Regions from separate parts of the Pseudoalteromonas sp. SCSIO 43101 genome, predicted to be linked through region 1. Evidence: predicted binding sites of a transcription regulator. Region 1 holds the regulator's gene; each other region holds the start of a gene.
The links. Region 1 encodes sigma-54, which starts transcription at its own class of promoters, with help from an activator protein. Its sites were predicted from a motif close to GTTGGCACGNNNNTNGNNT; they were not measured.
Positions count from the first base shown of each region.

Region 2: a site for sigma-54 is predicted at 5,113-5,131, ahead of flgB (flagellar basal body rod protein FlgB). Genes of this name have one in related genera too.
Region 3: a site for sigma-54 is predicted at 4,356-4,374, ahead of fliS (flagellar export chaperone FliS). Genes of this name have one in related genera too.

Region 1 is NZ_CP072673.1:426,902-436,951, reverse strand. It holds gene J8Z25_RS02125 (calcium/sodium antiporter) at 1-594, shown strand, start outside; gene J8Z25_RS02120 (KpsF/GutQ family sugar-phosphate isomerase) at 598-1,569, shown strand; gene kdsC (3-deoxy-manno-octulosonate-8-phosphatase KdsC) at 1,573-2,124, shown strand; gene lptC (LPS export ABC transporter periplasmic protein LptC) at 2,121-2,675, shown strand; gene lptA (lipopolysaccharide transport periplasmic protein LptA) at 2,665-3,186, shown strand; gene lptB (LPS export ABC transporter ATP-binding protein) at 3,183-3,908, shown strand; gene J8Z25_RS02095 (RNA polymerase factor sigma-54) at 4,026-5,522, shown strand; gene hpf (ribosome hibernation promoting factor) at 5,550-5,837, shown strand; gene ptsN (PTS IIA-like nitrogen regulatory protein PtsN) at 5,841-6,293, shown strand; gene rapZ (RNase adapter RapZ) at 6,294-7,139, shown strand; gene J8Z25_RS02075 (HPr family phosphocarrier protein) at 7,155-7,427, shown strand; gene mgtE (magnesium transporter) at 7,639-8,997, shown strand; gene J8Z25_RS02065 (YgiQ family radical SAM protein) at 9,032-10,050, opposite strand, start outside.
Region 2 is NZ_CP072673.1:1,041,595-1,051,644, reverse strand. It holds gene flgH (flagellar basal body L-ring protein FlgH) at 1-384, opposite strand, end outside; gene flgG (flagellar basal-body rod protein FlgG) at 400-1,188, opposite strand; gene J8Z25_RS04980 (flagellar basal body rod protein FlgF) at 1,210-1,974, opposite strand; gene flgE (flagellar hook protein FlgE) at 2,136-3,488, opposite strand; gene J8Z25_RS04970 (flagellar hook assembly protein FlgD) at 3,540-4,220, opposite strand; gene flgC (flagellar basal body rod protein FlgC) at 4,234-4,665, opposite strand; gene flgB (flagellar basal body rod protein FlgB) at 4,668-5,078, opposite strand; gene J8Z25_RS04955 (CheR family methyltransferase) at 5,214-6,044, opposite strand; gene J8Z25_RS04950 (chemotaxis protein) at 6,066-6,998, opposite strand; gene flgA (flagellar basal body P-ring formation chaperone FlgA) at 7,141-7,845, shown strand; gene flgM (flagellar biosynthesis anti-sigma factor FlgM) at 7,924-8,244, shown strand; gene flgN (flagellar protein FlgN) at 8,237-8,668, shown strand; gene J8Z25_RS04930 (LPP20 family lipoprotein) at 8,781-9,239, opposite strand; gene J8Z25_RS04925 (flagellar assembly protein FlgT) at 9,349-10,050, shown strand, end outside.
Region 3 is NZ_CP072673.1:1,058,375-1,068,424, reverse strand. It holds gene J8Z25_RS05070 (sigma-54-dependent transcriptional regulator) at 1-826, opposite strand, end outside; gene J8Z25_RS05065 (sensor histidine kinase) at 823-1,935, opposite strand; gene J8Z25_RS05060 (DNA-3-methyladenine glycosylase I) at 2,064-2,654, shown strand; gene J8Z25_RS05055 (sigma-54 dependent transcriptional regulator) at 2,684-4,123, opposite strand; gene fliS (flagellar export chaperone FliS) at 4,417-4,818, shown strand; gene J8Z25_RS05045 (hypothetical protein) at 4,818-5,105, shown strand; gene fliD (flagellar filament capping protein FliD) at 5,244-6,653, opposite strand; gene J8Z25_RS05035 (flagellar protein FlaG) at 6,713-7,147, opposite strand; gene J8Z25_RS20780 (flagellin) at 7,299-8,852, opposite strand; gene J8Z25_RS20775 (flagellin) at 9,119-10,050, opposite strand, start outside.

The DNA.
Region 1 (10,050 bases):
TTCACTGAGGGCATTGCATTGATGGTTGCCTTTGCTGTATTCATTGGTGGCTTAGTGATCGTCTCACTGCGCGCGAAAAACCAAGATGATCCTTTTGTCAGTGAAGCATGTGAAGATGTCCCGAACGACGTGAGCACAAAATCAGCCGTATTTTGGTTAGTCATCGGCATGATTTTATTACCTATTAGCTCGCATTTTTTAGTTGGGTCGGCGGTTGATATTGCAAAATATTTTGGTTTATCTGATCTCGTTATTGGCTTAACCATCATTGCCATTGGTACCAGCTTACCTGAGCTAGCAGCCTGTATTGCTGGGGTTTTAAAAAACGAAGACGATTTAGCACTGGGTAATATCGTTGGCTCAAATATCTTCAATTTACTCGCTGTATTACCACTTGCGGGCATTATCAACCCTTCAATTATTGACCCTTCTGCGGCAAACCGCGATGCACTTATTATGATTGCAGCAACCGTTGTATTGATGGCCATGTCATTGAACTTTAAAGGTGCTCGTCGTATCAATAGAGTAGAAGGTGGCTTCTTGTTAGTCGCATTTATTGCATATCAGGGCTATATTTTTAGCCAAATAGGATAATCAATGACACAACAAAGCTTTATCGCGCAAGGTAAGCGCGTACTCGAAATTGAAGCACAAGCCTTACAAGAAATTGAGCAATATATAAATCAAGATTTCGATAAGGCTTGTCAATTAATGTTCCAGTGTACAGGCCGTATCATTGTTATCGGTATGGGCAAGTCAGGCCACGTTGGTAATAAAATTGCGGCGACCCTTGCAAGTACTGGTACACCCGCATTTTTTGTTCACCCTGGTGAAGCAAGCCACGGTGATTTAGGCATGATCACTCATGATGATGTAGTGATGTGTATTTCTAACTCTGGTGAGACCAGCGAAGTACTAAGCATAATTCCTGTTATTAAGCGCATTGGCGCAAAGATGATTTCACTAACAGGCAATCCAGATTCAACCATGGCAAAGTTATCTGATGTCCATGTTTGCATTAAAGTAAGTAAAGAAGCATGCCCGTTAGGCCTAGCACCAACTGCTAGTACAACAGCAACATTAGTTATGGGCGATGCAATAGCCGTTGCGTTACTTGAAACGCGTGGTTTTACAGCTGACGATTTTGCACTTTCGCATCCTGGTGGCAGTCTAGGTAAACGTTTATTACTAACATTAGATGATGTTATGCACGCAGGCGATGCCACCCCAATCGTTAACGAAACGCAAAGCATTAAAGATGCGTTAATTGAAATGTCAGCCAAGGGCCTTGGTATGACTGCGGTAATAGGTGCAGACAAAAAGTTAGCCGGATTATTCACCGATGGTGATTTACGCCGTATTTTAGAGCAGCGCATTGATATCCATAGTACTGCTATTAGTCAAGTGATGACTCGTTCATGTACTACTGCGCGCCCTGACATGCTTGCAGCTGAGGCATTGAACATTATGGAACGTAAACGTATCAATGGTTTAATTGTGGTAGATCATAGTAATACGCCTATTGGTGCCCTTAATATGCAAGACCTATTAAAAGCAGGAGTTCTTTAAGCAATGACATTCGCCGAGCTTTACCAGCCTCTTAGCCCTGATGTGAGTCAGCGCGCACAAAAAGTAAAATTGCTAATCTGCGATATTGATGGTGTTTTTTCTGATGGCCGAATTTATTTAGGCAATGATGGCGAAGAACTTAAAGCATTCAATACAAAAGATGGCTTTGGTATTAAAGCGCTCATAAATAGTGGTTTTGAAGTGGCAGTCATTACTGGCCGCCATTCACAAATAGTTCAGCAGCGAATGACTAGCCTAACAGTTCAGCACATTTATCAGGGACAAGAAGATAAGCTAATTGCTTATCAAGAGTTAAAGGATAAACTGGGGCTAACTGATGAGCAAATTGCCTATATTGGTGATGATGGTCCAGACTTACCAGTAATGGAAAAAGTAGGGTTTGCTGTTGCTGTTAACGACGCACACCCACTAATTAAAAAGCTGGCTCATTACACCACATTATTACCAGGTGGCTTTGGAGCCGTGCGTGAATTAACTGATTTACTGATGTTAGAAAACGGTAAGCCGTTAACTAGCGATGGAACCAGCGCATGAATATAGCCCGTATTTTACTGAGTGTTGTTTTTGTTTGTTGCATGGTGTGGTTGTGGTATCCGTACTTTAATCAATCAGCAGACACAATAACTAGTGAAGACGAGATCATTGCAACGCCTGATTACACTGCGGTGGCGTTAAAGCAAACTGCTTATGACGAGCAAGGAAAAATCAGTCATAAAGTAGCTGCGGCTAAAATGGAGTTGTATCAACAATTAGGGTTTACCTTTTTTGAGCAACCTGTATTTACTATTTATGGCGACCAGCAGGTTTGGCAAGTAAAAGCCAAAGAAGCCACTTTATACGAAAATGATCAGCTGATTTTTGAAGGGGATGTAGTTGCTAAAAACTTAACCCATAACGGTATGATCGAAGATATAAAAGCAGAAAACATTAATGTCGACATTAATAAAATGACCATGTTTTCAAAGCAACCTGTAACACTAACAGGACCGAATTTAAAGATTACCGGTAAAGGCTTAAAAGCCGATTTAAAAACCGAAATTGTTGAGTTAACTAACCATACACGAACCATATACTATGACCAATAAACTGAAGAAATTACTCCTGATCCCAAGCTTATTGATTGCGTTTTCCGGCACCGCTGCCGAGCAAACTGGCGCACAAATTAGCATTAGCTCAGATCGCCAAGTTGGTAAACTAAAAGATGGCGTTGGCATATTTGAAGGTAACGTAGAGATCGTGCATGGTAATCGTCGTATTACAGCAGAACGTCTTGAAGCACACGGCGGTGATACCGAAGGTACTGTAGAGCTAATTATTGCAACAGGCAAACCAGCTTACTTCGAAGAAAAACAAACGGATGGTTCCGTAATGAGCGCCAGTGCTGAAGAAGTTCGTTATGATGTTGCGAAACGCTTCTTAACCTTAAACGGTGAAGCTGAAGTTACCCAAGCTGGTCAAAAAGTAACAGCGAAAAGCATTACCTATGATATGGCTCAGCAGCTTATCAGTGCTGAAAAAGACGAAAACTCATCAGATCGTGTACACACTATTTTAGTACCTGTTGAAAATAAAAAAGACAATAAAGGCCAACCATGAGCACATTAAAAGCAGAGCTTTTAGCTAAGAGCTACAAAGGCCGCCAAGTGGTTAAAAATGTCGGTCTGGAAGTTGAAGCAGGCAGTATTGTTGGCTTGCTTGGCCCAAATGGTGCTGGTAAAACCACGACTTTTTACATGATTGTAGGCCTAGTTCCGAGCGACAAAGGTAAAATTAGCATCGATGATAACGATATTACCCTTTTGCCAATGCACAGCCGTGCGAGGTTGGGTATTGGTTATCTACCGCAAGAATCTTCGATTTTTCGAAAGTTAACAGTTTACCAAAACTTGATGGCTATTTTAGAGACTCGTAAAGATCTAAATAAAACCACGCGGGAAGAAACTCTAAATAGCTTATTAGATGAATTTAGCATCCAACACATCCGTGATAGTCAAGGTATGGCGCTATCTGGTGGTGAACGTCGCCGCGTTGAAATTGCTCGCGCATTAGCCGCTAATCCTAAATTTATCCTTTTAGATGAGCCTTTTGCTGGTGTTGATCCAATTTCAGTGTTAGATATAAAGAAAATTATTGAGCACCTAAAAAATCGTGGTATTGGTGTACTAATTACTGACCATAATGTTCGAGAAACCCTTGATGTTTGTGAAAAAGCCTACATTGTTTCTCATGGGGAGCTAATTGCATCAGGCACACCTGAGCACGTATTAGCTGACCAAACTGTACGCGATGTTTATCTAGGCGAGCAATTTAGGCTGTAACCATTACGCCACCGACTAGAGCATCTGCTAGACTTATAACAATGACAATAAATCGATAATAACTTAACTGTCTTTGCACAGTTATCGATAACTTAAAAAAAGGATTGTTAGGGATACATGAGGCAATCATTACAGCTGCGCATGGGCCAGCAACTTACAATGACTCCACAACTGCAACAAGCTATTCGTTTGTTGCAGCTCAGTACATTGGATCTCCAACAAGAAATTCAAGAGGCGCTAGATAGTAACCCTTTACTTGAAGTGGAAGAAGCGGATTACAACGAAGAAAGCATCGGCAAAAATGAGCAAAAAGCTGAATCTGACGATGTGCAAGTCAGCGCTTCTGCAGACGAAGCACCTAGCGAATATGAACAAGAAAGCAGTGATGCTCTAAATAAAGACACTGTAAGTGACGATTTAGCCATGGATGTTACATGGGATGAGTACATGAGTGCCGCTCCATCAACATCATCAGGGCCAATGCCAGAAGATGAATCTATTTATCAAGGTGCATCGACCGAAACCCTTCACGAATACCTTATGTGGCAATTACAGCTAACTCCCTTTAGTCCGACTGATGAAGCGATTGCTGTGGCAATTGTTGAGGCTATCGATGACTCTGGTATTTTAACGGTAAGCTGTGAAGATATCGTCGAGAGCTTTAATCAAAATAGTGATGAAGAAGAAATCGAACTTGATGAAGTCGAAGCGGTCCTAAAGAGAATTCAATTGTTTGATCCTGTCGGTATTGGGGCGCGTAGTTTACAGGAATGCCTGTGTATTCAACTTCGCCAATTCGATGCAAACACGCCATATTTAGCTGAAACTAAAATGGTTTTATCTGAGCATATCGAATTATTAGCGAGTCGCGACTATCGAACTTTGATGAAAAAGACTAAGCTTAAAGAAAATGAGCTTAAAGAAGTAATGACGCTAATTCACAGCTTAAACCCTAAGCCTGCGGATAGCATAGTACGCGAAGAGTCTGAGTACGTCATACCTGATGTATCAGTGAAAAAAGTAAAAGGTCGCTGGGTGGTTGAGTTAAACCCAGATAGTATGCCAAAGATTAGAGTGAACAGCCAATATGCGGCTATGTCTCGCTCTGTTAAATCAAGTAGCGACAGCCAATTTATTCGCTCTCACTTACAAGAAGCAAAGTGGTTTATTAAGAGCTTAGAAAGCCGTAACGATACACTATTAAAAGTGACCAACTGTATCGTTCAACAACAACAAGCTTTCTTTGAGCATGGCCCAGAAGCAATGAAGCCGATGGTGCTAAATGATGTTGCTGAAATGGTCGAAATGCATGAATCGACGATTTCACGAGTAACAACGCAAAAATATATGCATACCCCTAGGGGTATTTTTGAGTTGAAATATTTCTTCTCAAGCCATGTCAGCACTGAAAATGGTGGTGAGTGTTCTTCAACAGCAATACGCGCTTTAATCAAGAAGTTAGTCGCTGCAGAAAACTCGGCTAAACCATTGAGTGATAGCAAAATTGCAGATATATTGGCTGAGCAAGGAATTAAAGTAGCTAGACGTACAATTGCAAAATATCGTGAGTCTCTAGCAATACCTCCGTCTAATCAGCGTAAGAGTTTGATTTAGACGTTTTACATAGAAGGAAAAATGCTTATGCAACTAAATTTAACTGGTCGTCATGTAGAAATCACTGATTCATTAAGAGACTATGTAAACACCAAGTTTGCGAAACTAGAAAGGCATTTTGACCATATTAATAATGTTCATGTCATTCTAGATGTAGAAAAATTAAGCCAAAAAGCAGAAGCAACTTTACATGTAAACGGAGGCGAATTGTTCGCTTCTACAGAACATCAAGATATGTACGCAGCCATTGACTCGTTGATCGATAAGCTTGATCGCCAAGTCATTAAACACAAAGAGAAATTAGCTCGACATTAAATTATGAAACTAAGTTCACTTACTAATCAGGACTGCAGCAAAGCTGCGGTCCTTTTTAATAGCAAAAAAAGAATTCTTGAATATATCAGCGAACTGGCTCACCAGCAGCTTCCTCATTTATCTCAACAAGATATCCTAAATGCTTTACTCAACCGAGAGAAGCTAGGTAGCACTGGTATTGGCCGAGGTATTGCTATTCCACATGGCCGAATGAGTGGCGCCGATGAACCTCAGGCGTTTGTCATAGTGAGTGAATCCCCAATCAATTTTGATGCAATTGATAATCGCCCTGTTGACATTTTTGTAGCACTCATCGTACCAGATGGTGACTCTCAGCTTCATCTAAAGACCTTATCAACAATTGCTGATAGACTTAAAGATAAAGAGTTTTGTAAACAGCTGCGTAGTGCTACTACCGATCAGCAACTGTTTCAGGTTATATCAGCAGAGGCATAAATGGAATTAATCATTATCAGCGGTCGCTCAGGCTCAGGTAAATCGGTCGCTTTACGAGTACTTGAAGACTTAGGTTATTATTGCGTTGATAATATTCCAGTCAATTTACTGCCTTCGCTCGTGCGTAGCGTATCAGATAACTACGATAAAATAGCGGTCAGTATTGATGTGCGTAACCTTCCAAAAGAGCAGCAAGAATTTAATGATATTCTTGAGTACCTTCCAGGTTTCGCAAATCCAACACTTTTTTACTTAGACAGTGATGACCAAACCCTGATAAAACGCTTTTCAGAGACTCGTCGTTTACACCCATTATCCATTGATTCTTTGCCACTTGATCTGGCCATTAAACAAGAAAAAGTCTTACTCGATGTGTTGATCACTCGTGCTGATTTTATGATTGATACCACAGATCTCAGTGTTCATCAGTTAGCTGAATCAATTCGCGAAAAGATTTTGGGTAAAAAGGATAAAAAACTGATTATCACTTTTATGTCTTTCGGCTTTAAACACGGTATTCCAAAAGAAGCTGATTACGTATTTGATGCACGTTTTTTACCTAACCCACACTGGGAACCTGATTTGAAGCCGCTAACGGGTCTAGATCAACCAGTAAAAGATTACTTAGCTAGCCACAGCATAGTGCAAAAGTTCACATGGCAAATTCAAACATTTGTACAAACATGGCTACCACATTTAGAGCGTAACAACCGAAGTTACCTTACCATTGCCATTGGTTGTACTGGTGGCCAACATCGCTCTGTTTACTTAGCGCAAACAATTGGTGAGAGTTTTGCTAAAAGCCATGACAATGTAAAAATTCGCCACCGTGAACAAGACATTTAATTAGGCACTATTATAATGCGCGCTGAAGATACCTTTTTAATTCAAAACAAACTCGGCTTACATGCTCGCGCAGCCACTGTTTTAGCCCAATTAGCACTACAATTTGATGCTAAAATTACGCTTTATCAAGACGATAAAGAAGCTGAAGGTGACAGCGTATTGGCATTAATGCTACTTGAAAGCAGTCAAGGTAAAGAAGTTAGAGTCGTTTGTGAAGGCCCTGATGCTGATGCAGCATTAACTGCAATCGGTGAATTAATCGCACAGCGCTTTCACGAGCAAGAATAGCATTTGCTAAGCCTTCAAGATTTACGGTAAACTTAATTAGGATATTTTAAATTCCCTTTAAATATCCTACTTTTATATCGCTCGCTTTTCTAAGTTGCAAAACTCTTAATAAATTTATCACAGTGCGACGATATCTCTGCAAATACACCACAAAGCAACTATGCTGTATTTGCTCAGCCTATATAAACTTTTTTCAGTTGTAAGGACGCCAATGCCAGAAGCCTTTGAACAAGATTACCCACTACAACAACTCAAACAAGTGACCAAGTCACTCAATAGTGGTCAATTTGTTCAAGTGCGCGGTATGTTAGCCAAAACGGCGCCTTGTGATACAGCCCTTTTACTTGAGTCTTCTCCCCATAAAATTCGTCGTATGCTTTGGCAGCTGGTTGATCCAGATGTGCGTGGTGATGTTCTAGAAGAACTGTCTGAAGATGTACGTCTTGGTATTATTGCGCAGATGGAACCTGAGCACATTGCTGCCGCCACCGAGGACATGGACGACGATGACTTAGGTGAGGTTTTACGTAGCCTTCCTGATACCGTATATCAAGACGTAGTTAGTGCAATGGACTCGCAAGATAGAGAAAGGGCTACTCAGGCACTTTCTTATCAAGAGCGCTCTGCCGGTGCCTTGATGAACAGCGATACGGTAACAATTCGCCCAGATGTTACTTTAGATGTAGTGCTACGCTATTTACGCCTACGAGGTGAGCTACCAGAAGGCACTGATGACTTATACGTTGTTGATAAGCATAACTGCTTCCTAGGAGCACTTTCGTTAACTACACTGCTGACAAGCCCATCTGATAAAATTGTTCGCGATTTAATGGATGAAGATTGTGAGTCTATACTTATTTCAATGGATGAAAGTGATGTAGCACAACTTTTCGAACGTCATAACTGGATTTCAGCCCCGGTTGTTGATGACAACGCACACTTGCTAGGTCGTATTACCATCGATGATATCGTTGACGTAATCCGCGAAGATGCTGAACATAGCATGCTAAGCCTCGCTGGTCTTGATGACGAAGAAGATACCTTTGCGCCAGTGCTAAAAAGTTCGCAACGTCGCTCTATTTGGCTTGGAGTTAACTTATTAACCGCATTGCTAGCAGCAATTGTGGCAAGCTTTTTTGAAAATACCTTAGCAATTTTGCCTATTTTGGCAGTACTCAATGGTATCGTACCTTCAATGGGTGGCGTTGCAGGCAGTCAAACTTTAACACTGGTTATTCGTGGTATAGCCGTTGGCCATATTAATCAAACTAACCAACGCTTCTTATTACTCAAGGAATTAGCGATTGGCGCACTGAATGGCGTTATTTGGTCGATATTAATTGCCGGTGTTGTTGCCCTATGGCAATGGGACTTTAAGCTCGGTGCAGTATTAGCCTTTGCAATGTTTATGAACCTGGTTGCTGCAGGTATTGCGGGTGCAAGCATTCCATTAATTCTCAAGAAAATGAAAATTGACCCTGCCCTCGCTGGCAGTGTGGTACTCACAACCGTTACCGATATTGTCGGTATCTTTGCCTTCTTAGGTACTGCAACGTGGTTATTAATCTAATCTGAAAACGGCCCTTTAAGGGCCGTATTTATTTCTATTTACTTGCACGCTGCTTATTTTTACCAACTCTTGGTTTAGTATTGGCCTTTTTAAACTGGCTAAAACCGGTATGACGAGTCAGTGCCGCGCGGCCTTTACCGCCCTTCCCTTTAGCTGCTTTCTCGTTGCGACCTTCTTCAGGTACCAAACAGTTTGGCCCCTTACCGATTAGATTCGCTTTGCCCATTTTTCTTAGCGCTTCACGGATCATCGGCCAACCAGCAGGATCATGGTAACGTAAAATCGCTTTGTGTAAACGACGCTGGCGGGCGCCTTTTGGTACAGGCACTTGCTCAGTGTTATTTTTAATATTGCGTAACGAGTTCATCTCAGTATGATAAATCGTCGTTGCGTTGGCCATTGGCGACGGATAAAAGTTTTGTACTTGATCAAGCTTAAAGTCATTACTCTTTAACCAAAGCGCCATATTAACCATGTCTTCGTCTTTAGTTCCTGGGTGAGCAGAAATAAAGTACGGGATCAGATACTGCTTTTTACCTGCTTCTTTTGAGTATTTATCAAATAGCTCTTTAAACTTATCATAAGCACCCATACCCGGCTTCATCATCTTAGATAATGGGCCATCTTCGGTATGCTCAGGGGCAATTTTTAAATACCCGCCTACGTGATGGGTAACCAGCTCTTTTACATAGCGTGGATCTTCAACTGCTAAGTCATAGCGTACGCCTGAAGCAATTAAGATTTTCTTCACACCCTTCACATCTCGGGCTTTTTTATAAAGCTCAATGGTTGGCGTGTGATCCGTGTCCATATGCTTACAAATATCAGGATAAACGCATGATAAACGACGGCAAGTACTCTCTGCTTTTTTACTCTTACAGCGCAACTTATACATATTCGCAGTCGGTCCACCTAAGTCAGAAATAACCCCTGTAAAGCCCGGTACCTTGTCACGAATTTGTTCAATTTCATCAATAATTGATTGCTCTGAACGGCTTTGAATAATACGCCCTTCGTGCTCTGTGATCGAACAGAAAGAACAACCACCAAAGC
Region 2 (10,050 bases), 610 kb from region 1:
ACCTTTAAACGATGCCCCCGAGCCAATACCAAATTGAATACTATCACCACCAATGTTAACTGGATTACCTCCCAGACCAATTACTGGATCTAAACTCGCATCCGTTTCTTTATCTGTTTCGGTTTTAGCTGCTTTGGTCGCTTGAGTAGACTCTTGCAATTTAACAGTGATGATATCGCCAGCGCGTAGAGCCTTTTTATCTGAGTACAAGTCATTTGATGAATAACTATCAAACAACGACCCCGTTGGTACCATAGGCTCTGTTGTAGGCTCCGGGTACATAGGCGCATAGTAAGGGTCATCCTGAACCACATGATGATTTTGCGTTGTCATACAACCACCCAGCATTAATGCTGCCGATGTGACTAAGATAATATTACGCATGCTGCCTCCTACCCATTAAAGCTGCTGATTAATGTAACTAAGCATTTCATCAACCGCTGAAATCACTTTTGAATTCATTTCATAAATTCGTTGTGTTTCAATCAAGTTAACGAGCTCTTCTGTCACATTCACGTTAGACGTTTCAAGAGAACCTTGAACCACACTGCCTAAACCATCGATACCTGGGTTACCTTGCACAGGCGCACCACTAACAGCGGTTTCTGTGTATAAGTTTTGCCCCATGGGCTCAAGACCCGATGGATTAATAAAATCACTAATAGTTAGCTGACCAATTACCACATTGTCTGGTTGCCCTGCGATACGAACTGACACTTCACCGTCTTGCGAAACAGTGATTGATTGTGCATCATCTGGAACATTCATTTCAGGCTGCAAGGGAAAACCCGCTCCCGATGTCACAATTCGACCATCTTCGTCAGTTGTGAATTGACCATTACGTGAATAGGCAATATTTCCATCAGGTAATTGCACTTCAAAAAAACCAGGACCTGAAATCATCCAATCCAATGAATTTTCTGTGGTAAGCATGTTACCTTGTGAAAAGTTCTTTTGGTTAGCAACCACTTTGGCACCGGCACCTAGCATTAAGCCCGATGGCATTTCAGTGTCTTGTGACGAACGACCACCTGGTTGGTTAATGTTTTGATATAGTAAATCTTCAAATACGGCGCGGCTTTTTTTGTAACCGACCGTGCTGGCATTCGCGAGATTATTTGAGATCACCGAAATATCGGTTTGCTGGGCGTCAAGCCCGGTTTTACTGATCCATAATGCAGGATTCATAACTCTACCCTCTCAGTCATCTTAAACAATGCGTAACAGCTGATCTTGACGCTCATCGAGCTCTTCGGCTATTTTCATCAATTTAACTTGTAATTCAAATTGGCGTTGATTGCTGATCATGTCGACCATTTCATGCACTGGGTTTACATTCGACATCTCAAGCGTTCCCGACAGTACTTTCACGTTCGGTGAAATATCACAAAAACCACATAGATCATTTACCAACATATCTTCTTTTGGTCGGAATAATCCGTCATTACCTTTTTCAAGCTGAGTGTTATCAGCCTCAATCACTTTCAGCCGATCAACTACTTCTAAAAAGTTAGCAGGCGCACCTTGTGGGCGAACCTGAATAGCGCCATCTTCACTAAACTCAACTTTCTCGATAGGTAACGGCAAAATAATTGGACCACCTTCGCCAATTACTTGACGGCCGTGGCTAGTGATCAACGCGCCATCTGGAGTAATGTTTAATGTGCCAGTTTTGGTGTACGCCTCATTGCCTGATGCATCTTGTACACTCAACCAACCACGGTCACTCATCGCGATATCAAGCTCGCGGCCAGTTTCAACAAAGCCACCCGATTCCATATTAGATCCAGGGCGTTCTTGCATTGCAAACACCCTAGATGGCAAACCTTCACCGAAGGCTTGCATAGAGCGAGCTTGTGCAAAATCAGCTTTAAAGCCAGTGGTGTTAGCATTAGCAAGATTGTTGGCCTTGAGTTCAAGACCTCGCAAACTTTGCTTTGCACCCGACATGGCAATGTAGACCATTTTGTCCATAACATTGACTCACTAAAAATACGATAACTAAGAAATGCAATAAAAGTGCCAAAGTAAAATTGACGCTAAAATAGGAAAGAAAAATGAGGTCGGTAAAATGAAAAAAGGCTGCCAATAGAGGGAGCAGCCTTCGTGTCGGATTTAGCTTAGAGCCGCTAAAATTAACGGATCTGTAGGATATTTTGTTGTAGTGTTGAGTTAACCTCAAGCGCACGTGAATTTGCCTGGAAGTTACGCTGCGCACTGATCAAATCAACAAGTTCACTAGTTAAGTTAACATTCGACTGCTCAAGCGCAGATGAGTTAATTGAACCTAAAGTACCTGAAGCTGGTTCGCCAGCAATCGGCTCACCTGATGTTAAACTCTTCTTCCAAGCAGTATTACCTACTTGTTGCAAGCCTTGTGAGTTCGAAAAACGTACCATCGCAACTTGGCCAAGGAAAGAAGTATCACCATTACTGTATGAAGCAACAATTTTACCATCGGTACCAATATCGATACCTGATAGACGACCAACAGTCGCACCATCTTGCTCAAGCGCTTTCACTTCAAAGTTACTTGCATATTGAGTCGGTATTTTATTCGTTGTACCAGCTTCATCGCGCCAGTTAATGTTTACATCATCAGGGAAACTCGCACCATTAGACAGTAAACCAGATATACCGCCTGAAGGTATTGTTAATGGATTAAACGTAGCATCCGTATTTGCAGTCCCATCTGTGCTTTGTGGTAAACCACTTGAGTCAAACTGAAAAGTTGAAATAGGTGTATATGGCGACGCAGTTTGCTCAGTACCATTAGCAGCAAACGGCTTTTCATCAAGTGTTGCAAACACTTGCCATTCATTATCATTACCAGTCACTGCTGCGTCAGTTTTAACAAAGAAGAACTGTAAAATGTGTGGCTCACCTAAAGAATCATACACCGTGGTTGATGTTGAACTGTTGTACGACGCACTTGTCTCTGGGTCAAATGGTGTAACTGCTGGCGTTAATGCACGAGAATCTAAGTTAAACGACGAATAAACATTGGTCGTAGCGCGTGGAGAACCTGATGCATCAGGAATTTGTAGCGCAGAAGATGTGCTTAAACTAACAGAAGTTGTATCACCCGTTGCTTCATCAACAGGGAAACCTTGTAAGTAGTTTCCGCTAGCATCCACAATAAAGTTGTCTTTATTAAGTTTGAACGCACCAGCACGAGTATATGTAAAATCTTGTGCACCTAGGTCATTTGCCATGGCAAAGTAACCTTCACCAGTAATTGCTAAGTCCAGTGAGTTATTAGTGAAAGATAATGAACCTTGATGGAATTGTTGTGCCACCATTGTTGTTCTTACACCGTCACCATTTTTTGTTTTACCAGAACTAAATACTGATGATGCGTACACATCAGCGAACTCTGCACGAGACTCCTTAAAGCCCGTGGTATTGACGTTAGCAATGTTATTTGCTGTAACGTCTAAATCTTTTTGCGCGGCTGCTAAGCCTGTTAATGCAATATTGAAGCTCATAACTCACCTCTAACCTATCTCTTAGCCTAAGCTAACCCAAACCTTTTTTACTTATGCGATTTCAGCTATATCAGTTAGCCTAACCGCACCCTCTTTTGTATTTACGATAATGCCGCTGGCGCCATTAATATTGACACTTTCAATATTCTTAAAGGTCGCCATTGGCATACTGCTGTAGTCTCCATTTACAAAGCCTTCAGCACTGATGTCATACTCACCTTCAGGGAGTACATTGCCATCGTTATCTTTACCATCCCATTCAAAACGAAGTGCACCCGCTGACTGCGAACCTAATTCAATCGTGCGCACTAACTGGCCCGATGAATCTGTTATTCTTAACGTTAGAGACTCAACGGCAGTTTCTGCAACTACCGACCCTTTAGCGAGATTTTCACCATCAAAATCAATCGTGTCAGACTCAAGTAACGCTTGCTTACCAACAAGGGTAGAAGCCTGTAACGCAGAATTTGATGTCATTGAAGCAGTCAGTGATTCAAACTTCTCATTTAAGTTTGAAATACCCTCAGCCATAGTGAAGTTCGTCATCTGCGCAATCATTTGATCATTATCAGCTGGCTTGCTTGGGTCTTGAAACGACAACTGTTGTGTTAAAAGTGAGAAGAAGTCTTCTTGCGTTAAAGTATCATCTTTCTCTTCTGTTTTATTTTGATTGTCTTGCCAACGTAAATTATCTAAATACGTGGATGACGCACTGCTGATGTCGTTACTCATAACTTATCCTCGGTTACCGCTGCCCAAGCAACAGTGTTTTACTTAACATTTGCTTAGCTGCATCAGCAACTTGCACATTTGTTTGGTAAGAGCGAGAGGCAGAAATCATATTTGCCATTTCTTCTACAACATTAACGTTAGGCTTATAGATGTAACCATTTTCATCCGCACTTGGATGGTTTGGGTTATATTCAATTTGCAGAGGCTTATCACTCTCTACAATGCCTAGTACTTTAACGCCAACAGAAGAGCCCTGAGGATTGCTTTGTGATGCTGACGCTTTAGTCAACTCTGCAGCAAAAACAGGATGGCGCGCTCGATACGTCTGATCTTGGCTAGAACTAATCGAGTTCGCATTCGAGATATTACTGGCAGTAGTATTTAAGCGGACATTTTGCGCGCTCATACCGGTTGCTGAAATATCAAAAACATTATACAAACTCATGATTAAGCTCCTTGACTACCGAGGGCTTTTTTAAGGCCTTTAATTTTACTACTCATAAATTGCAGGCTTGCCTGATACTCTAATGAGTTCTGTACATACAAGTTTCGTTCCATTTGTATATCAACCGAGTTACCATCACCTGTATCTGCTTGATTTGGCGTACGAAACATTTCTGCATTACCAACAAAACGACTGCCTCCGGCAATATGTTTAGCATCGGTTCTTACCATACTATTGCAACCTTGCTGGTTGCTTTTTGCCGCTTTTAATGCCGAGGCAAAATCGATGTCTTTCGCTTTATAGCCCGGCGTATCAGCATTAGCGATATTTGTCGCTAATAACTCAGCGCGTTGTGAACGGATCAACATCGCATGCGGATGAACTCCAAATGCTTTATCAAAACTGATAGCCATAACCATCTCCAAAAAATTGACTCTGCAGTGAACAATGCAAAAGATAAGCCAAAAATAAGGAGTAAGCTTTATTTGTATAACAGACTGAAAAATAGATAAATTTAGCAACCTAAGGACTAGGTTGCTAAGGAGAGTTTACTTTTTTTGATAGATAATACCAGGGTTACAACGAACCATATCAAAGCTGTCACTAAGGCCCGCCATTGATTCAGATGCACCTAAAAATAGATAACCTTTAGGGTTTAAAGCTTGAGCAAATTGCGAAATGATTTTAGCTTTTACTTCTGGTGAGAAGTAAATTAACACATTACGACAAAATATAATGTCAAACTTGCCCATTAAGGCGTATGAATCTAGTAAGTTTAAATGTCTAAAGCTCACCATTTTGCGAATAGGTTCAACAACCTGAGCCATTCCATTACCGCTGTCCTTAAAGAACTTCTGACGTCGTTCCATCGACAAACCACGAGCAAGGGCTAACGAGTCGTACTCAGCGTTCTTACACATATCAAGCATGGTATTAGAAATGTCTGTGCCAATTATTTGCGCTCCCATCTTTAATACGCCAGGGTTTTTAGCCTGAAACTCAGCGACCGACATGGCAATAGAGTATGGCTCCTGCCCTGATGAACTTGCCGCTGACCATATTTTCAATGGTCGACGAACATCTTTAAGTTCAGGGAATAGCTTCGTTTTCAATAGCTCAAATGGGTATTGGTCTCGAAACCAAAGCGTCTCATTGGTGGTCATCGCATCAACCACAGCGGCACGAAGCTGCCTCTCATGAGGACTTAAGGTTTTACTTACCAACTGTGATAAAGACTCGACATTAAAACGTGCCATAAGCGGCGCTAGGCGACTTTTTACTAAGTAAAGTTTGTTATCACCAAGCACGATGCCACATTGTTGTTCTAAGAAAGAGCGGAATTGATCGTATTCGCTTTGTTGTAAATGCTTATTTTCCAAAGTAATACCACCTATAAATAATTAATCACAATGAACCCACTTTTTCACAGCTGTTGCTAATTCATCTGGGTTAAATTTTGCAATAAAATCATCGGCACCTACTTTTTCAATCATTGCCTGGTTAAATACCCCACTTAAAGAGGTATGCAAGATCACATGAAGAGGTGATAATTTTGGATCTGCTTTAATTTCGGCGGTTAAGGTATAACCATCCATTTCCGGCATCTCTACGTCAGATATCAATAAGCCAACGCGCTCAGTAATATCATTTTTACAATCAAGCTGAGCAATCTCACGTAAACGTAATAATGCTTCTTTGCCGTTTTTAGCTAACTCAGTTTGTACACCTAACGGTTCAAGCGCACGTTTAACTTGGTTTCGAGCTACCGCTGAATCGTCAGCAATAAAGACAATACGCTCACCTAAATCACGCTGAATTTCACCCTCACCAACCACTTCAGCACTCACTTCAGTGTTAACTGGACAAATTTCGTTTAAGATCTTTTCTACATCAAGTATCTCAACTAACTCATTTTCAATCTCAGTGACCGCTGTTAAGTATGAATAACGTCCCGCACCTGAAGGCGGTGGCATTATTTTTTCCCAGTTCATATTAACGATGCGCTCAACTCCGCCAACCAAGAACCCTTGCACAGAACGGTTGTACTCAGCAATGATGATAAAACTGTCTTTGATATTTTCAATTGCCGGACCACCTACGGCCATCGATAAATCAATAACAGAGATAGTTTGGCCACGAATGTGCGCAACGCCGCGAATATACGCATTTGATTTTGGCATGTTAGTAAGTGGTGGGCATTGCAAAACCTCTCTTACTTTAAACACGTTGATACCAAAGCGTTGTCGCCCTCTGAGTTTGAATAATAGTAATTCAAGGCGGTTTTGCCCAACCAACTGAGTACGCTGGTTAACTGAGTCTAAAATGCCTGCCATTTCAATCTCCTAAAGATAAACAATCAGAGCTGGAACAATAATTGCCTTCTTTGTGTTAAAGCTACATAAGGTTACGAAGCGTCTGTTTTTTGACGCAAAATATTTATACCTTGTTTTCAACCATAAGCATAGTCGAAACAATATGAGTTTGTTAAAAAAAAGCCGAAGATACAGTGTTTTTTATTTTCTTACTAGCCTGTTGTTTGCAACACAACTGCAGGCAGAAGTTTATAATAACGAGCAACTTCAACAAATCGCTATCGATTTTGTTAGCGAACAGCTCCCTGATCTGGACACCAAACCACAAATAAGTGCTTTACCATTAGATGGTCGCATTCCTGAGAGGTTTTGTGAGTCGCCAATAAACAAAGAGTTACCAACAGAACCTCCTTTTAATCGGCAGGTAACTGTACAACTTAAGTGCCAAGACCTAAATAGTTGGACCCAATACGTCCATGTCCGCATAATTGAGCTCGAACCTGTGGTTGTTGTAACAACCAACCTTGCTCGTGGTGAAGTCATCCGTCCAGAGCATTTACGTGTTGAAATGAAACCAAAGCAGTTTGTTAGAACGCAATACGTACAAGATGAGTCTATACTTATTGGCAGCCGTAGCAAACGTAACTTGCGTGATGGCAGCCCTATTGTAATGCGTCAGGTGTGTATGGTTTGCAAAGGCGATAATGTCACTATTTATGCCTCATTACGCGGTTTAAGAATTAAGACCACTGGGATTGCTTTAGAAGATGGCACGTTAGACGAATTAGTACGTGTAAAAAACAAAAAATCAGGTAAAGTATTAAATGCACGTGTGGATGGGGTCGAGTCTGTACAAGTAAATATTTAATTTTTTATATTTATGCTAAAGTATCCGCTGTGCCCGCCGATATAAAGGCATATGTTGGGTAATGTATAGGTCAAAATTATGGTAAGCAATGTCAATAATGGTCAACAACAGCCTTCTGTGTTGACAAATACCAAGCAAAAGAAGCTTGATTTACAAAAAGATAATGCTAATGCAGCTGCTGCAAAGTCAGCCGCACCTAAAGCAAGTGCAGATTCTGTGAGCTTAACACCTCAAGCTAAACAGCTTAAGTCTTTGCAAGAAAAAGCTGAGCAATCATCTGGCTTTGACAGCAATAAAGTAGCTGAGCTGAAAAAAGCAATCAGCGAAGGTAAATACCAAATTGATGCTGAGAAGTTAGCAAAGAACATTGCTGCATTCGAGTTTGATGTCTATGGCTGATCATAATCATTTAATTGCCAGTAAACTAACACAACAAGTTTCGTGCTTAGAGTCTATTGCTGCGCTGTTAGATGATGAATTGACAGCCATTGCTGCAAAACGTGGCGATGGATTAAAGAGTATTGCCCAACAAAAAATCTCTCTGTTACAACAAATCCAAACAATTGATAAAGAAGTTCAAAAGCTTGTTGCGCACAATGATTCGCAAGATGACGAAGTGAGTTCACTTATCAAGCAAGTTAACACTTTACTATCAAGCTGCAAAAAGAAAAACGATGTTAATGCCCATGCAGCCCATCAAGCACAGCTGAGTGTTAAACAACTTAAGGATATTTTAATCGGTGCGCCATCATCGATGACCTACGACCAAGGCGGCAGTGTTATTCAAGGCGATAAGAAAATCGTTCACAACTTGAAAGCCTAAATACTATTTCATTAAAAAAGCGCGATAACTAAGTTATCGCGTTTTTTTATGCTTGCAGAATTTGCTGGACTTATGCGGCAAGCCAATAGGTTACAACTAGACTAAGTTGCACCTAATAATATGTTACTTTTTTCACTTGGCGCGGTTTTACTTCGCCGATGTATAAATCGTGCACTCGCTTCATATCAAGCTGTAATTCAGTTGCGTAGGTGTCCCCTACTGCATAGGTTTTAATAACCTGTGCACCTTTGATCACACCTTGTACTTGGCTTTGTAATTGATCATTATGAGCAATGCTGTTTTGCACTGTAGTGCCTGCGGAAATTCTTTGCCCGTAAACTTGCTCAGCAAGCTCGCGGTAAGCTTCAAGCTTTGAGGCTTTTATCGCAAGTAGAGTACGCTGCGATTCATTACTGCCAGGCTGAGCACTTATTGGCGCATAACCCACAGCTTTTAGCACCGGGTAGCTATCTGGCTCAATGTAAGTGTATTCTACATGTTTATCAAAAATACTACTGCAGCCTGTTAATGCTGCGCAGGCAACTAGCCCACCTAATAGAAGTACTCGCATAATTTGCTTCCGCTTAAAACTCTTGTCTACAAATATGCACGTTTAATGCCACTGTGGTACAGTCCTTGCTCATTTAGGTTATTCAATATTTTTAATGCTAGGTGTCAGCATGAACAATAAAACAATAGCCTGCTTAAAAAGCCTTGGCTTAGCTTTTACAATTTTGTTTTCTAACAATAGTTTAGCGCAATGGTTTGAATCTACAGGCCATGCAGTTGTAAAAAATGGCGATACTAGCCAAGCCAAATCTGCCGCCATTAAAGATGCCATTACTCAGGCGTTAGTGTTTTCTGGCGCTCGAGTAAGCTCTGTACAGACTCTAGTTGACGGGGTTTTGACGCAAGATCAGCTGAAAATAAGTAGCCACGGTGAAATCCAGAAAATAGAATTAATCAGCGAAGATCGTCATAACGACACCTATGCTATTACGCTTCGCTTAGACATCTTTGCTCAAGCAGAAGAGTGCCCTGCAAACCAATACACTAAATTTATTGCTGTTACACAAAGCCAACTTGCCAATCGCGAGCAAGCACGTATGGGCCAAATTTTTGACGTAAACAAAGCAATAAGCGAACACCTATATAATAGCTTAAGCAATACACAAATGGCAGCTAAGCCAACGGCTTATTACAACATGCCGCTAAGGGTAGATCACTTTTTCACTCAGCAATACGATTATAGTAATGCACTACTTGAGGAAATCACTAGCCGAAGTAACTCGCAATATGTGTTACTAAGTCGTATTCGTGATTTGTCGGTCAACCATAAAATTAATAACGACTATGCATTTTGGCAGGATGACAGTTTTAAG
Region 3 (10,050 bases), 630 kb from region 1:
CTTCTTTTAAATCTCGGTTACTTGTGGCGAGTACGCGAACATCAAGTTCAATAGTTTTACGTCCGCCTAAGCGCTCTACTTCGCGCTCTTGAAGTACACGCAGTAATTTAGCTTGTAAGCCTAAATCCATCTCAGTAATTTCATCAAGTAAGATGGTACCACCTTGAGCTTGCTCAAATTTACCAGGACAGGCTTGAATAGCGCCGGTAAACGCCCCTTTTTCGTAACCAAATAAGGTTGCTTCAAGCATATTTTCCGGAATAGCCGCGCAGTTAATAGCAACAAAGGGGGCATCGCTACGATTTGATTTGTCGTGGATAAAACGAGCCAACACTTCTTTACCCGAGCCACTTGGGCCGAGTACCATAACACTGGCATCGGAGCGCGCAACTTTACTCGCAAGTTCTAATAACTTAATGCTCGATGGATCGGCAACAATTGGGCCATCAGTTTCTTTTTCCTTTTCAGGCAAATAACGGCTCACCATGTTAAGTAGCACTTCAGGGGCAAACGGTTTTGCCATGTAATCAATCGCGCCTAGACGCATTGCTTCTACAGCATCATCAATGGTGGCATAGGCCGTCATCATTAATACCGGCAGCTCAGGATAATTAAGTTTAATGCTACGTAGTAGGTCAAGGCCGCTCATAGCGCCCATTTGCACGTCGCTAACAACCAATGAATAGCTATTTTGCTTAAGCAAGATCATCGCTTGTTCAGCGCTATCTGCAGCAACGCAATCAATCCCCGACATTTCAAGGGTATCGATTAGCGCTTCTCGTAAGCCTGCGTCGTCTTCAACGACTAAAATAGAGTTAGTATTCATTTTGCCTCCGCTGACATTGGTTCTGCACTAATTGGCAAGATCAAACTAAAACATGCTCCCCCATGAGCATTATTAGTCACTTCAACCCGTCCTTGGTGCGCATTGGCGACTGAACTTACAACTGCAAGTCCAAGCCCCGTGCCTTGGCTTTTGGTAGTGTAAAAAGGTTCGAATAATTTGTTGGCATGGCGTAAATCAACACCTGGGCCATTATCACTGACACTGATGCGAACACAGTTTTCGCTAGTTTCGTCACGCTCAGCACTCAGTGTTACCACAGCCTCAGAGCCAATGATTTGTATACTGTTATGGATCAGGTTTTGAATAGCGCTCGCCAGAGCGGTTTTATTACCCACAATTTCAATATCTGGCTCTGGTAAGTTCACGCTAAGTTTACTGTTATTTTGAGCAACCATAGCATCAGCACCCGCTTTTACTTCATTAAGTAACTGCTGCATCGACACACTTTCAACCACTTGTTGCTCGCCACTTTTGGCAAATAACAGCATGTCATTCACTTGGGTTTCTAAATCTTTTAAACGCGACATTAGCTTTGTATGAAAATTACCACGAGAACTTTCTGGGAGACGCTTTGAGCCTAAATTTGCGGCATATAACATGGCAGCAGATAGCGGCGTCCTGACTTGATGAGCAAGCGAAGCAACCATTTTGCCAAGCGCACTTAAGCGCTGCATATGTGCCATCCGCTTTTGTAAACGTCTGGTTTCAGTTAAATCTGTCATTAAAATTAACTGTCCTGGCTCTGGGGCAAGCGCAGTAATATCAAGCTTAATTAAACGACCATCTTTGAGTGATACTTCATGCCCATCATCTTGTTGTGGTCGAAATGAACGTTGAATAACGCTAAACCACTTTTCACCTTCAAGGGGCTCACCTAGCATATCAATGGCAATTTGATTTGCTTTCGCGATCATACCTCGGCCATCTAAAACAACTACACCTGCGGGCATAGTATCCACCAAATGACCCAACCAGCTGGCTTGTTGGCGCAACTCGCTCAACTCACCCACATACTCTTCTTGTAGTAAGCATGGGTTATATTGTTTGGCTGTGATAAATTGTGGTTTTAGGACATTTGCTAAGGCCATAATCAATACTCAAAAAATCGTGTCTACCTAGCTGAATGCACAATTCGTACCAAATTTATTTTTGTTTTATTTCAATAAATTAAAGACAAAAACAACACTGACAAAAAAATGACAATCGCGAGGGAATAATGCAAAAAGAACACCATTGTCGTTGCCCATGGCTCGATACCAGCAAAGAAGATTATGTGGCCTATCATGACCAAGAATGGGGGGTGCCATTATATGATGATCACCGTTTATTTGAGTTTATAACCTTAGAGTCAGCACAAGCGGGACTGAGTTGGTATACCATACTTAAAAAGCGTGATGGCTATCGCAGTGCCTTCAAAAACTTTGTAGTTGAAGAGGTTGCCCAAATGACCGAAGACGACGTCGAACGGTTAATGCAGTTTGAAGGCATTATTCGTAATCGCGCCAAAATAGCTGCGACTATCAATAACGCACAACGTTTTATTGAAATTCAAAAAGAGTTTGGCAGCTTCTCAAACTACCAATGGCAGTTTGTCGATGGCAAGCCTTTGGTAAACAACCTTGATAAATTAGAAGACTATCCGGCTATTACTGAAGCCTCAACAGCATTTGCCAAAGATTTAAAAAAGCGCGGCTTTAAGTTTTTAGGTCCAACCACTGTGTATGCGCATATGCAAGCCTGCGGCATGGTAAATGATCATAGCAATGATTGCTTTAGAAAGGCTGAGATAATCAGTGAGTACGAATAGATAAAATCGAGGAAGTCACCTAACGCGGCTTAGTCGCGCGTTAGGTTATATTTCTTCATTTTTTCGACCAGTGTGGTGCGGCGAACACCTAAAATTTCTGCTGCACGTGCAACAACATAATCGTAGCGCTCTAATGCTTGGCTGATTAAGCTGATTTCTAGCTCAGCAAGATACTCTTTCAACTCAATGCCTTCATCAGGGAGTAAACCTGAGTCAACCGTTGTTGCTGGTACATCAGGTTCTTCATCATCATAATCACTAAAGCCAGTGCTGAAAATATCGTTGAACGCATCTCGCTCCATCAACTCTTCAGGGTACTCAGGCTCATAAGCCTCAACTTCGATATAACGATATTTAGCTGGAAGGTCTGGCACATCAACCACTTTATCAGGAAACATGATCACCATACGCTCAACTAAATTAGCAAGCTCACGAATATTCCCCGGCCACGCATGCTCTTTTAAGCTTTGAATCGCACGCTCAGTAAATTTGGCCGTTGTGCCACTTTGCTCGTTAACACGACGCATTAACTCTTTTAAAAGTAGAGGAATATCGTCAGCACGCTCACTTAGCGAAGGGTTTTCAATTGGAAACACGTTTAAGCGATAAAAAAGGTCTTCACGGAAGTCGCCCTTTTCAATCATTTCTTCAAGGTTACGGTGAGTTGCAGCAATAATTCGTACGTCAGCTTGAATAGGCTTAGTACCCCCTACTCGCTCATAGCTACGCTCTTGCAACACACGTAGTAGTTTAACCTGCATTTGCAAAGGCATATCACCAATTTCATCTAAAAACAGCGTGCCGCCTTGCGCTAATTCAAAGCGCCCTTTTCGTGCAGAAATAGCGCCCGTAAAAGCACCCTTTTCATGGCCAAATAGCTCACTTTCTAGAAGCTCGCCAGGGATAGCACCACAGTTTACCGGCACAAATGGTCCGGTATTGCGTTTAGAGAGTAAATGAACGTTACGTGCAACAACTTCTTTACCTGTGCCTGACTCACCTAAGATCAACACATTTGCATCGGTTTTTGCTACTTGCTCAATTAAAAAGCGCACATCTTTTACAGCTTCGGTTTCACCGACTAAACCATCAAATGACTTATTGGATTTAGCTTGTTTATGGTCACCCGGTAGCATGCGCTGATATTGCTGACAATCATGCAATAGCTGAGTAGTTACGTCATGGTTAAACGGCTCACAAATTAAACCAACGACATTAGCAATGCTTAGTAACGGTTTGAGTGTTTCACCAATTAATAAAAACGGAATGGCAGGAAACTGTTTGATCACAGCCTCGTGATTTAGCTGCTGTAAAGCACCAAGAATGACCATGCATTCTTGCTGTTGATGTTTTTCACAAAAAGACTGTAACGAAGTCTCATCAACTAATTGTGCAGTTTCACCAATGAAGGTAAGTGCTGCATGTAAACCTATCGCACGATTATTATTATTGTCTAAAATTAAGATCATTATTGGCGAACCACAGTTACCACGAGGTTAGTTAATTTCTAAATTGTAAGCGAGTTTAGGAGGGATGCAAGCGCTAAGCGGCAATTTATTGACATCAACGCCAAAAAATAGTCACTTAGCACTAAATTTTAATACTAAAGAACCAACTTAAAAATTTAGCTTGTTTGAGTTTTAAAATATTCTATACTCGTTGCTATAATCTCTATAGAAATGCTCAAAGAAAGATAACATCAATGGCATTAATATTGCTTATCTATTTTTATGAATCGGTGTTTTTAATATAGGATTTTCTCATGGCACACATATCGATAAAAAAGTACAGTCAAGTTAGCGTTAGCAACATTAATGAAATGTCTCCTTATGAGCAGATCAATTTGATTTTCAGCAACATTATCGGACGTTTAGCAGCGACTAAAGGCTTTATTGAGCGTAAAGAATTTGAAAAAAAAGGTGAAAATATTTCTAGCTGCATTTTATTATTTGGTGCGCTACAAGATGCACTCAATTTTGAGCATGGCGGGGATATATCAAGCAACTTACTATCGCTGTACGATTTTTGCCAACGCAGGTTAACTAAAGCAAATGTAAACAACGATATTGCAGCAGTAGACGATGTTATTCGTATCGTTAAAGAAATAAAAGAAGGGTGGGATTCTATTCCGCTCGAAGAGCGCATACCTAAAGCTGAGCAATAATGCCGAATTATATCGCTCTAGATGCATTACTCATTGCATTGTCAGAGCACATAGATAAAACAGAGATTGAGCTGGCAAGCCGAACGTTAATAGCTATTGACCAAGAGTTGAAGCATTGGTGTAGGAGTGAAACACCACCTCAAGAAAAAGAGTTATTAGCTATACAAGTCAAAATTTTAACCGCTACAGCAAAACTTAAAAACGCCAGAGACAAAACTCAGGCTGAGCTCATCAACCAGCGTAAATCACACAAAGCTATTTCTAAATATAAAGCAACTAAACGCTAATTAGCGTTTAGTTGCTTTCACATTCTTACTTTATATATTTAGCTTAGTTATATAACTGTAATCGATATAAATTGCGCGACTACAATTGAGGCAAAAAAAGCGCCGATAATCTGGCGCTCAAACAATGAAAGGAATAAATTAATCGCTCTTTTTAACTACGCCAGGCATGTTATCAAGCTGCGCTTGTACATAGCTACTGGTTGAGTTCATTTGGGCTACAAGTAAATCCATGCTATTGTACTGTGCATATAAACGAGACTCTAACGACTCCATTTTTCTTGCAAAATCAATGCGCTCATCATCTAAGCCATCTAACTGAGTCTGTTTACTGTCGATTCTGTTTTGTACAATACCATCTGAATCTGTATAAAAACTCATTAGCTCATCAAAAGATTGTGCAAAACCACCCTCGTCTTCATTTTCACCTATAAAGAACTCCTGTACTAGGTCTACATCGGCTTCTACTTGTTCGTTTAGTCGTTCAGTGTCTAGGCTTAACTTACCGTAACGGTCTACTTCAACCCCAAGTTTTGATAGCGACAAACTACTGCCATCACTAAGGGTTACTTCACTGGTTAATTGCTGACGGAGTTTTGACATTACCCCGCGAAGCATAGAGTCACCAGCCATCACACCAGCGCCGTCTTCGCCTGATTTACCCAAGTTATTGCTAAGCTCAAGTAATTCGTTATAACTTTCTATAAAGCTATTTAAACCGGCTTTAATATTATTATTATTTTCTGTAATTTTAAGGGTGCTATCGTCGTCATCAGTGCCATGTGCTTTTTTAGCGGTAATCGTTACACCATCAATAACATTTGCAAACTCGTTATCACTGCTTGTAACTGTTAAATTACCATCTATGGTGATAGAAGCATCTGTTGCAGCAATCACTTCACTAATGTTTGTTACCCCTGAATCGGTGTCATAGGCTAGAGCCGATAAACCTGCTGCGTCTGTATTATTGCCATCTGCATCAGTTGCTGTAACTTTTATTGCGTTTTCAACACCACTGTTTTTAGCTGATAAAACTAAATGCTGGCCATTATCGCCGGTGATAATCGTTGCTGTTACACTGTCGTTGTCTTTACTATCGTTAATCGCATCACGAATTTCAGATAAGGTTGCAGTATCTGACACATCAATATCAAAACTATTCTCACCTGACGCTATAGTTAACGTCCCTTCACCAACTGCGGCATCTTCTGCAAATGCACTTGACATCAATTTATGTTCAGTCGCAAGGTTGTTTACTTTTACATTGTAACCACCAGGCTCCGCATCTTTGTCAGAACTTAGGGTTACAAAGTCATCACTACCAGAAATACTGCGCTTTTGGTAGTTATCAACTTCGCCTAGTGCTCCCATTGACGTTTGTAATTTTTCAAGTGCAGATTTTAGTGCACCTGCAGCTGAAATATCTGTCGTTAGGGTTGCTTCTTTATTATTTAAACGTGAAGTAAAAGGGGTGCGCTCAGCATTAACTAACGCATCAACAATATCTGATACTGCTAAGCCTGAACCTAAACCATTAAACGTAATAGACATACTTCACCTCTTTAAACACCTTAAAATAAGCTAACTAAATATACGTGTAGCAAGTACCGCTAAACAGTTTGATCAATTAAAATACCGGCAGATTCAGAAAGCTTAGACACTAAACTTAGTACTTCTTCTGAAGGATACTGCTTAATTAACTCACCACTGGTTTTATCAAGTATTTTAATTACATCACGCCCAGAGTTTTCATCAACTTGAAATTGCAGGCTACGGTTCATCTCTCCCATAAACTCTTGCAATTGCTGCGCCACCTTTTCAAGCTGCTCACGCTCAAGCTGTTGATTTTGTGAACCATTACCCTCAGAGCTTTGCTGTGAATATTGATTATTTAACTGGTTTTGAGAGCCTTGTTCATCCATTTTATTTACGTCATCAACACTACGTTGAGTCAATGCCGCTCCAGACTGCCCTACTTGCTTATCTTCACCAGCTAACGGTGTTGATGTTATTGTAACTTCTGCGTTTGAAGTAATGGTATTCATAACGCCTCCTAAACTGTGTGCTTTTCAGACTAACAATAGCTTAATTTATACCCTTAAACCACAAAAGGAGGTAGCCAAAGCCACCTCCTTTTAATACTAATACTGACTTTAAGTATTAGCTAGCAAACCTATACGCTATTTGCTTGACTTATTAACCTAATAAGCTAAGTGCCGCTTGCGGTAACTGATTTGCTTGTGACAAGATAGACGTACCCGCTTGTTGCAGTATTTGGTTCTTGGTCATTTGCGCTGTTTCTGTGGCGTAATCAGTATCTTGAATACGGCTCCGTGATGCCGATGCATTTTCTTGAATATTCGCCAAATTACTAATTGTTTGACTAAAACGGTTTTGGGTAGCACCGAGTTCAGCACGCTCATTACCAATTTGTCGTAGTGCTGCATCAATCACGTCGATTGCCGATTGTGAACCACCTGCAGATGAAATATCTAAATCAGCAATTGACGTAAGACTAGTCGTCGTATCAAGCGTAGCGTTGGTTGTTGTTGCACCATTTAAAGTGCCCGTACCAGTAACGCTTAATGTAGAAAAGTCAGAATCCAATACTGCATTAGAAACATCTAAACGCCCAGTAATTGTTGATGCTTTGTTTTCAGTTGTGTCTGCTGCAGCAGTTACTGTTACACCACCAGCAATCACTGCATTGCCATCGTAAGCAGATACAGTACCACTTAACCCATCAGTAGCACCACCTTGAATTTCCATTGTTACATCAATGTTTTCGCCACTATCGTTAGTAAACACCAATAAATCATCACCGGCATCACCAGTATTATTTACAACCGAAGCAGTAATACCTTTAGCAGCAAGTGCCTCTGTTGTTGCGGGGTCAATTGCGGTGTTCAATGCTGCAACTGTACCATCACCCGTTGCTGCAGCCGTTGCTGAAATTTCTACACCTGCAACGTTAAGTTTAACAACATCTGTAGCAGTTGTATTTGAAACTCCAAATCCACCCACCGCAACTTGTGTGGTTGCGCCAACACCAAACACCCCTTCGGTACTATTGAATTGCCCAGCTAAATCTGCCGCGCTCATACCTGTGGTTAAATCAATTGTGTTAGTTTGCCCACCGGCAGTTACACTTAATGAATCCGTAGATGCAAATGTTTTAGCTGTTTCACTGGCACCTGAAAACCCGTCAATTGCAGCCAAACTAAACCCTTTACCTCTTAGACCTATATCTTCAGCGGCTGCAGAGTTTAAGGTTACGCCAATGGTTTGATTGCTGTCTGAACCTACTTGAAACTGTTGCGTGCCGTAGTCACCATTTAATAATTTTTGCCCACCAAAAGTGGTCGTATCGGCTATACGGGTCAACTCAGTTTGCAAGGCGGTCACTTCTTTTTGCAGCGCTTCGCGGTCTTCCTTTGAGTTAGAGCCATTTGCTGACTGTAGTGCCAGCTCACGCATACGTTGTAAAATATCGGTAGATGACTGCAATGCGCCCTCTGCGGTTTGCGCCATTGAAATACCATCGTTAGCATTACGCTGGGCTACACCTAAACCACTAATTTGTGAGGTTAAACGCGTGCTAATTTGCATGCCTGCTGCGTCATCTTTGGCACTGTTAATACGCATCCCCGACGCTAAGCGCTCCATTGAGGTGGCCAAACCTTCACCCGATTTTGCTAAGTTACGTTGGGCGTTGAGTGACGATACATTGGTATTTACTGAAATAGCCATAATATAACTCCTAATTACTTTCGTAATATTACTGTTTAATTTAACCAAGCGCTTTCACAATTATCTGCTCAAGCCCTGTACTAATTAATTTAACGGCAGAGATTTATTTAACTTTAGCTTTTTTTAAAAATAATTTAATAATTTTACAATCCTTTATTTTATAATAACTTACAACCCCCTTATTTATCGCCTCTAACTTCCAAAAACAAAAAACGCACTTTAAGCTAAAGTGCGTTTGTATAAACCAGCATTAGTAAAACAAAAAACTAACCACCTAGTAAGCTAATTGCAGCTTGTGGTATTTGATTCGCCTGCGACAAGATTGAGGTGCCCGCTTGTTGCAATATTTGGTTTTTGGTCATGTGTGCTGTTTCTGTGGCGTAATCGGTATCCATAATACGGCTACGTGAGGCTGATGCATTTTCTTGTACATTTGCCAAGTTACTAATTGTTTGGCTAAAACGGTTTTGCGTAGCACCGAGTTCAGCACGTTCATTACCAATTTGCTGTAGTGCTGCATCAATCACATCGATTGCCGACTGCGATCCACCCGCGGTTGAAATATCAATGGTTGCTACTGAGCTAAGACTAGTCGTCGTATCAAGCGTAGCGTTGGTTGTTGTTGCACCATTTAAAGTGCCCGTACCAGTAACGCTTAATGTAGAAAAGTCAGAATCCAATACTGCATTAGAAACATCTAAACGCCCAGTAATTGTTGATGCTTTGTTTTCAGTTGTGTCTGCTGCAGCAGTTACTGTTACACCACCAGCAATCACTGCATTGCCATCGTAAGCAGATACAGTACCACTTAACCCATCAGTAGCACCACCTTGAATTTCCATTGTTACATCAATGTTTTCGCCACTATCGTTAGTAAACACCAATAAATCATCACCGGCATCACCAGTATTATTTACAACCGAAGCAGTAATACCTTTAGCAGCAAGTGCCTCTGTTGTTGCGGGGTCAATTGCGGTGTTCAATGCTGCAACTGTACCATCACCCGTTGCTGCAGCCGTTGCTGAAATTTCTACACCTGCAACGTTAAGTTTAACAACATCTGTAGCAGTTGTATTTGAAACTCCAAATCCACCCACCGCAACTTGTGTGGTTGCGCCAACACCAAACACCCCTTCGGTACTATTGAATTGCCCAGCTAAATCTGCCGCGCTCATACCTGTGGTTAAATCAATTGTGT